Regions from separate parts of the Streptomyces sp. NPDC007971 genome, predicted to be linked through region 2. Evidence: riboswitches for the same ligand, from Rfam matches in the RefSeq annotation. Region 2 holds a riboswitch; the other holds the start of a gene.
The links. Region 2 has a riboswitch for cyclic di-AMP ahead of ACFZCP_RS17490 (peptidoglycan DD-metalloendopeptidase family protein). Riboswitches for the same ligand answer to the same signal wherever they lie in the genome.
Positions count from the first base shown of each region.

Region 1: it holds a riboswitch for cyclic di-AMP, as region 2 does, so the genes downstream of both, ACFZCP_RS06375 (transglycosylase family protein) here and ACFZCP_RS17490 (peptidoglycan DD-metalloendopeptidase family protein) in region 2, are expected to answer to the same signal.

Region 1 is NZ_JBIBJK010000002.1:566,636-570,532, forward strand. It holds gene ACFZCP_RS06370 (transglycosylase family protein) at 122-1,219, shown strand; cyclic di-AMP (ydaO/yuaA leader) riboswitch at 1,402-1,574, shown strand; gene ACFZCP_RS06375 (transglycosylase family protein) at 1,579-2,292, shown strand; gene eno (phosphopyruvate hydratase) at 2,634-3,897, shown strand, end outside.
Region 2 is NZ_JBIBJK010000007.1:358,228-362,124, reverse strand. It holds gene ACFZCP_RS17495 (GDSL-type esterase/lipase family protein) at 1-306, opposite strand, end outside; gene ACFZCP_RS17490 (peptidoglycan DD-metalloendopeptidase family protein) at 564-1,580, opposite strand; cyclic di-AMP (ydaO/yuaA leader) riboswitch at 1,585-1,781, opposite strand; gene ACFZCP_RS17485 (alpha-galactosidase) at 2,052-3,897, opposite strand, start outside.

The sequences.
Region 1 (3,897 bases), on a different contig from region 2:
TCACGTGATCTACGCGGCATTAACTTGTGACAAGTGATCGTCTGCCTATACGTTCACCCATCAGCGTGGCGCCCAGCTTCACCTGCCACGCCGGTCCCGTTGTCGCACGAAAGGCTTCCGCATGCTCACCGGGAACGGTCGTCACCGTCGCCCCCGCCAGGCTCCGGCTCTCCTCGTCGCGGCCGGAGTGACCGGCTCCGCCATCGCCATCCCGCTCCTCGGCGCCGCGAGCGCCAACGCGGCCGACGGCACCACATGGGACAAGGTGGCCCAGTGCGAGAGCGGGGGTTCGTGGAGCGCGGACAACGGCAACGGGTACTACGGCGGCCTGCAGATATCCCAGGACGACTGGAACGCGTACGGCGGCTCGGAGTACGCCTACAGCGCCGACCAGGCCAGCCGTTCGCAGCAGATAGCCGTCGCCGAGAAGATCCTTGCCGACCGGGGCACCACCCCGTGGGCCACCTGCGCCCTGCTCTCCGGCCTGACCTCCAACTCCGGCTCCGTGAACGTCGACACGGGCCTCGGCGACTCCGACGCGCAGGGCTCCGACGCGCAGGGCTCCGACGCGCAGGGTTCGGACGCGCAGGGCTCCGACGCGCAGGGCTCGGACGCCCAGGGCTCCGACCACTCCTCCCAGTCCAAGCACTCGTCCGACTCCGGCGATTCTTCCGACTCTTCCGGTCTGCCGGATTCATCGTCTTCGTCGCCCTCGTCCGATTCCTCCTCGGGTGCGCACGCCAAGCCGTCCCCGAGCACCGGTAAGCAAGCCGGTTCCGATGGCTCCGACAAGACCGATGAAACCCCCAAGTCCGACAAATCCTCCTCGCCCGGCTCTCAGGGCGAGCAGGGGGGCGACTCGCCCACCGCGGACCCCGCCGGAGAAGACCCGGACAATTCCGGGCAGATCGATGGCTCTTGGAGCCTGGTCGACACCGGCGCGCTCAGCAGCGGCGGACGTCACCGCGGCGGGAGCGCGGACGAAAGCGCGACCACAGACGGTCGGAGCGATGCCTCCTTGGGCCGTCACGCCTCCCGTGACGCGAGCACCTACACCGTTCGTGAGGGCGACACCCTCGTCTCCATCGCCGACTCCCTTGACGTCGACGGCGGATGGTGCGGCCTGTATGCCGAGAACAAGAAGGCCATCGGCGCCGACCCGAACGACATCACTCCCGGTCAGACCCTGAATATCGGTGCGGAAAAGGGCGGAAAGTAGCGGGAGTTGGCGCCCCGCTTCATGCCTAATGTCCGGTTTGGCGAAAGTGTGGGATGAGTCTCAGAAGCCCTGATCGTCTTTGAAATTCCGCCGAGCGCATGGCTACGGTCGAGGCCGCTCGTCACCACGAGCCCCGGCAGTCGCAACGCCGAGTCCTGCCAGCGGTTGCCCGGGAACAGTCGTCGCGTCATGCGCCGTAGGCAGGAGCGGGGGACCCAAGGTAAGTGCCGGGCCCGGCAGTTGAGACTGCTGGAACCGGCTGGGGGTGAAGCCGTGCCTCTCCAGGAGGTGCGGCCGGGCAACTCAACCGGCCCGAACCCGACAGCTCACCTCGCAGGCGTCGGTGAGGGGATCGATCCATGCTGTTTTCCGGCAAGGGCAAGCACCGTCGTCCGTCCAAGGCCACCCGGGTCATCGCGCTCGCCGGTGTCACCGGCGCCGTCGTCGCCGCCCCGCTGATGGCGGCCGGCAACGCCTCCGCCGCCACCGCCTCCGAGTGGGACGCGGTCGCCCAGTGCGAGGCCGGCGGCAACTGGTCCATCAACACCGGCAACGGCTACTACGGCGGCCTGCAGTTCTCCGCCTCCACCTGGGCCGCGTACGGCGGCACCGCCTACGCCGCGCAGGCCAACCAGGCCACCAAGGCGCAGCAGATAGCCGTCGCCGAGAAGGTCCTCGCCGCCCAGGGCAAGGGCGCCTGGCCGGTGTGCGGCACGGGGCTGTCCAGCACCCCCTACGGCGGCTCCGCCCCCACCACCGAGTCGAAGAGCGCCCCGGCGAAGCCCGCCCCGGCGAAGCCCGCCGCGCCGAGCACGACCTCGCGCTCCACCGACACGCAGGCCGCCTCCCGCTCGGCCGAGCGCCCGGCCCCGAGCAAGACCGTCACCACCCCGACCGGCAAGAAGGTCAAGAAGGGCGACGGCGAGTACAAGGTCGTCAAGGGCGACACCCTCAGCACCATCGCCGAGAAGCACGGCGTCAAGGGCGGCTGGCAGAAGCTGTTCGAGCTGAACAAGGACATCGTCGAGGACGCCAACCTCATCTACCCGGGTCAGCAGCTGCACCTGAAGTGACACCGGGTTCCCACCGGAACCACAGCGCTCTCACAAGGCCGGCCCCCATTCCGAAGGCCTCGTGAGGGTCACCCCCCGTCCCCACGGGCTCCCCGCCCCGGCGCGTGTTCCCCCGTACGCGCCGGGGCGGGGTTGTTTGTTCTCCCGGCCCGGCTCGCCGCTCCGTTTCCCCACTCTTCAGCCGGACCTCATCCGGAAGCCTCTTTGTTCCGAGGGTGAACAATAGGTACCGTCTCCCTGTCCACGGGGCGGTCGGTCGATGGCCGACGCCCCCGGGACGGTTAGGCTCTAGTCGCAAGGCGCACCCGCCCCGCACAACCAGCGTCACATCCATGAAGGAGATGCTCGTGCCGTCCATCGACGTCGTCGTAGCCCGGGAAATCCTGGACTCCCGAGGCAACCCCACGGTCGAGGTCGAGGTCGGCCTCGACGACGGCAGCACGGGTCGTGCCGCCGTCCCGTCCGGCGCCTCCACCGGTGCCTTCGAGGCCATCGAGCTGCGCGACGGTGACCCGAACCGCTACCAGGGCAAGGGCGTGGAGAAGGCCGTCCTCGCCGTCATCGAGCAGATCGGCCCGGAGCTGGTCGGCTACGACGCCACCGAGCAGCGCCTGATCGACCAGGCCATGTTCGACCTGGACGCCACCGACAACAAGGGCTCCCTCGGCGCCAACGCCATCCTGGGTGTCTCCCTCGCCGTCGCCCACGCCGCCTCCGAGGCCAGCGACCTGCCGCTCTTCCGCTACCTGGGCGGCCCGAACGCGCACCTGCTGCCGGTGCCGATGATGAACATCCTGAACGGCGGCTCGCACGCCGACTCCAACGTGGACATCCAGGAGTTCATGATCGCCCCGATCGGCGCGGAGTCCTTCTCCGAGGCCCTGCGCTGGGGCACCGAGGTCTACCACACCCTCAAGAAGGTCCTGAAGAGCAAGGGCCTGTCCACCGGTCTCGGCGACGAGGGCGGCTTCGCCCCGAACCTCGGCTCCAACCGCGAGGCCCTCGACCTCATCCTCGAGGCCGTCAAGCAGGCCGGCTACGTCCCCGGCGAGCAGATCGCGCTCGCGCTCGACGTCGCCGCGTCCGAGTTCTACAAGGACGGCAAGTACGAGTTCGAGGGCAAGTCCCGCTCGGCCGCCGAGATGACCGAGTACTACGAGGAACTGGTGGCGGCCTACCCGCTCGTCTCCATCGAGGACCCGCTGTTCGAGGACGACTGGGCCGGCTGGAAGGTCATCACCGACAAGCTCGGCGACAAGGTCCAGCTGGTCGGCGACGACCTGTTCGTCACCAACCCGGAGCGTCTGGCCCGCGGCATCGAGGAGGGCACCGCCAACGCCCTGCTGGTCAAGGTCAACCAGATCGGCTCGCTGACCGAGACCCTGGACGCCGTGGAGCTGGCCCAGCGCAACGGCTTCAAGTGCATGATGTCCCACCGCTCCGGCGAGACCGAGGACGTCACCATCGCCGACCTGGCCGTCGCCACCAACTGCGGCCAGATCAAGACCGGTGCCCCGGCCCGCTCGGAGCGCGTCGCCAAGTACAACCAGCTGCTGCGCATCGAGGAGATCCTCGACGACGCCGCGGTCTACGCGGGCCGCTCCG
Region 2 (3,897 bases):
GGCCCGCTCGAAACGCTCGGCCACCTCGTCGGGGTCGGTGCCGGGCCGGATGATGTCGTTGCCGCCCGCGCAGAAGGAGACCAGGTCCGGGGCCAGTTCGACGGCCTGCTGAAGCTGGTCGGCCATGATCTGGTCGAGCAGCTTTCCGCGTACGGCCAGGTTCGTGTACACGAAGTCGCCCTCGGGCCGCCGGTCGGCGAGCAGCACCGCGAAGCGGTCGGCCCAGCCTACGAACGCCCCGTCGGGCCCGGGGTCGCCGACGCCCTCGGTGAAGCTGTCCCCCACCGCCACGTACGACCCGATCACTGATGTGTTGTCACTCTTCGAATCGTCTGCCACGGCGGACCATGATTCACCCTCGGATGTGACCTACGCGACCGTAATACGGGGTTGACGAGCGGTGACATAAGACACTTTTGAAAGTGACCGATCCCGGAATAAGGCCCTGGTCACAGGCGTTGACGGGCTGAACAGCCGTGCAGGACGCCGAGGGCCGGACCCGGGGATCGGGTCCGGCCCTCGGCGGCGTGTCAGGAAGGTGGGGCGAGGCGGTCGCCGGTGGCTCAGCCGACGGCGACGCCGTGCGCGCGGAGGTAGCCGACCGGGTCGACGTCCGAGCCGTAGTCCGGCGTGGTCCGGATCTCGAAGTGCAGGTGCGGGCCGGTCACGTTGCCGGTCGCACCGGACAGGCCGACCTGCTGGCCCTCGGTCACGGTCTGGCCGGCCGAGACGGACAGCTGGGAGAGGTGGGCGTACTGGGCGTAGTAGCCGTCGTTCAGCTTGATGACGACCTGGTTGCCGTACGCGCCGCCCCACCCGGCGGAGACGACGGTGCCGGCGGCGACGGCCTTGACCGAGGTGCCGGTCGGGACGACGAAGTCGACGCCGGTGTGGTACCCGCTGGACCACATGCTGCCGGGCACGTGGTAGCCGGTGCCGACGGTGGCACCGGTGACCGGGAGGGTGTAGCCGGTGTCGGGGGTGGTGGCGGCCCCGGAGGCCTGGCCGGCCGGGGACGTCTGCGCGGCGACGCCGGAACCGGAGGCCTGTGCACCGGCGTCCGACGACTGCGTGGCCTGCGCACCGGCGTCCGACGACTGAGAGGGCTGCGCACCGGCGTCCGACGGCTGATAGGTCTGCGCGGGCCGGGAGGGCCGGGCGGGCTCGGTGTGCGCCGGGGCGGCCTTCGCGCCGAGCGACAGCTTCAGGCCCGGGTGGATCAGCGAGGGGTTCTCGCCGACGGCCTGCCGGTTGTCCGCGTAGAGCCGGTGCCAGCCACCGCGGACGTTGTGCTCGTCGGCGATCTTCGCCAGCCAGTCGCCGGGCTTCACCGTGTAGCTGTGTGCGCCCGAATTCCGCTGCGCTGCAGCCTTTTTCACAGCCGCCTTTTCCGCGACGTCCTTTTCCGCGTGCGGAAGCGACTGCACGGCTTTTCCGGAAACTGTCTGGGGGGTGGCGGCGTGTGCTCCGGCGGCCCCCATGAGCGGCAGAGCCAGCGCGGCGCCGCCGGTTCCGGCGACGGCGATCGAGCGGGTGAAACGCCGGGGCTTCGGGCGTCGGTGCTTACCCTTCGCGGGCATGGCGCGTTCCTCTCCGGCGCCTGCGAGGTGAGCTGTCGGGTTCGGACTGGAGCTGTCCGGCCGCGCGCTGCACGGCTGCACCCCAAGCCTGTCGCGGAGACCGGGACAGGCTGTCGTACCTGGTGGGTCCCCCGCTCCTGCCGCGCACGGGTCATGGGTGTGGGGACTCCGGGCGGCGGCAGGATTCGGCGTTCCGTCCGGATTGATGGCGAACGTAAGCGAGCAAGACGCAGCCGGACAAGCGGCAGGTTCCCGGCGTAGGTTCCCGAGGTGATCGAATTCGGGAATTCACGGTCACCCTCCGTGAATTCCCCCGTCGGGAGCCCTTTCACATTCCGTCGCCCGTACGAGAATTACGTGGACATGACGCGCGACACACGGTCACGGATATGACGCTCCTCACGCGCCGGCGCGCCACATTCGCCCATTCCAGAGCGAGTTGCAATGAAGGCCTCAATTCAGGCAGAAGGCTCAGATGCGTCGAAGACGGAGAACTCTCGCATCCAGGTCACCCGTCAGCCCCGTGCGCAGTCCGTGGTGCAGCAATACGGCACCGCGGTGCACTTCGCCCGTTTCGCGGCATTCATACTGTGCGGCCGGATCGAGGCCCCGCAGCCGCAGCGCCGGTACCGGCTCGCCGTAGTGCTGCGCCTGGAGGCAGGCGAGGACCACGGTCTCGTCCCCGAGGACGTACTGCACGGCGCTCAGGCCACCCGTCGGAGGGCGCAGCCGGTAGAGGTCGCCACGCTGGACGACCGGACGGATCTCCTTGTAGAGGCTCACCCATTCGCCGGCCTCGGCCAGCTCCTCGGCGGTCCACTCGGTGAGGTCGCCGCCGACGCCGAGCACTCCGGCCATCGCGCTGACGAAGCGGAACCGAAGCGAGCTGACCCGCCCGTTGAGCTGCGCGTTCGGACTGTCGGTGACCCAGGCGGCCATGACCCGCGCGGGATGGATCTGACTGAAGCCGTGCTGGATGGCGAGCCGGTCGAGAGGGTCGGTGTTGTCGGAGGTCCACACCTGGTCCGTGCGGCTGAGCACACCGAGGTCGATCCGGCCACCGCCGCCCGAGCAGGACTCGAAGGCGACGTGGGGGTGGGCGGCACGCAGCCGGTCCAGCAGGGCGTACAGGGCGCGGACGTGGTCGACCCACAGGCGCTGCGGGTACGGCTCCCCCGACCAGCCGGCGTCGGTGAAGCAGCGGTTGAAGTCCCACTTCACATAGTCGATGGGCGCGCCGGACAGGAGGGTGTCCAGCTGTTCCCAGAGGTACTCCTGGACGTCCTCACGGGCGAGATTGAGGACGAGCTGATTGCGCAGCTCTGTCCGATTTCGCCCCACTTGATACTGAACCCAGTCGGGGTGGGCGCGGTAGTGGTCGCTGTCGGGGTTGACCATCTCGGGCTCGACCCAGATGCCGAACTGCATGCCGAGGCCGTGCACCTGGTCGGCGAGGGGCTTGAGGCCGTGCGGGAAGCGGTCGGGGTTGGGTGTCCAGTCGCCGAGCCCGGCCCGGTCGCTGGTGCGGGCGCCGAACCAGCCGTCGTCCACGACGAACAGCTCGACACCGATTCCCGCAGCCAGCCGGGCGAGGGCGGCCTGCTGCTCCTCGGAGATGTCGAAGGTGGTCGCCTCCCAGGAGTTGAACAGCACCGGCCGGTCCCGCTCCGCGTCCGGGACGACATGCGCCCGCTGGTAGGCGTGCCAGGCACGGCTGGCCCCGCCGAAGCCGCCGTCGCTCCACAGGCCCGCGAAGACGGGAGTGGTGTACGACTCCCCCGGCTGGAGGAGCAGCAGGCCCGAGTCGTCGTAGCCGGCCCCGCCGGTGATCTGGACGCGCGCGTCCGGGAGTTGGGCGACGGCGATGCGCCAGGATCCGGACCAGCCGAGCGCGCAGCCGTAGACCTCGCCGCGTTCCTCGGTGGCGTCGGTGTCGAGCGCGACCCAGGGCAGGTGCTGGTGGCCGGTGTGGCCGCGGCGGCTGCCGATGATCTTCTCGCCGTGGGTGAGGGGGGCGGTCGTGAGCAGGGACTCGGCGGCCCAGCGGCCGTGCAGCTGGGACAGCCGCCAGCCCTCGCGGTCCGGCAGGGTCCAGGTGGCCGCGTCGGCACGCAGCAGCTCCACGCGCGCGTGCGCACCGTTCTCCACGGTCACCCAGCGCTCCACCACGTCGCCGCGCATCCGGTAGTGCAGCGTGACGGCGATCCCGTCGTCGTCGAAGCGCAGCCGCAGCTCTTCGCCGCCCGCACCACCCTCGGTGTCGTGGGTCACGAAGCGCCACTCGGTGCCGCGCCGTTCCCCGGTGCGTACGGACAGG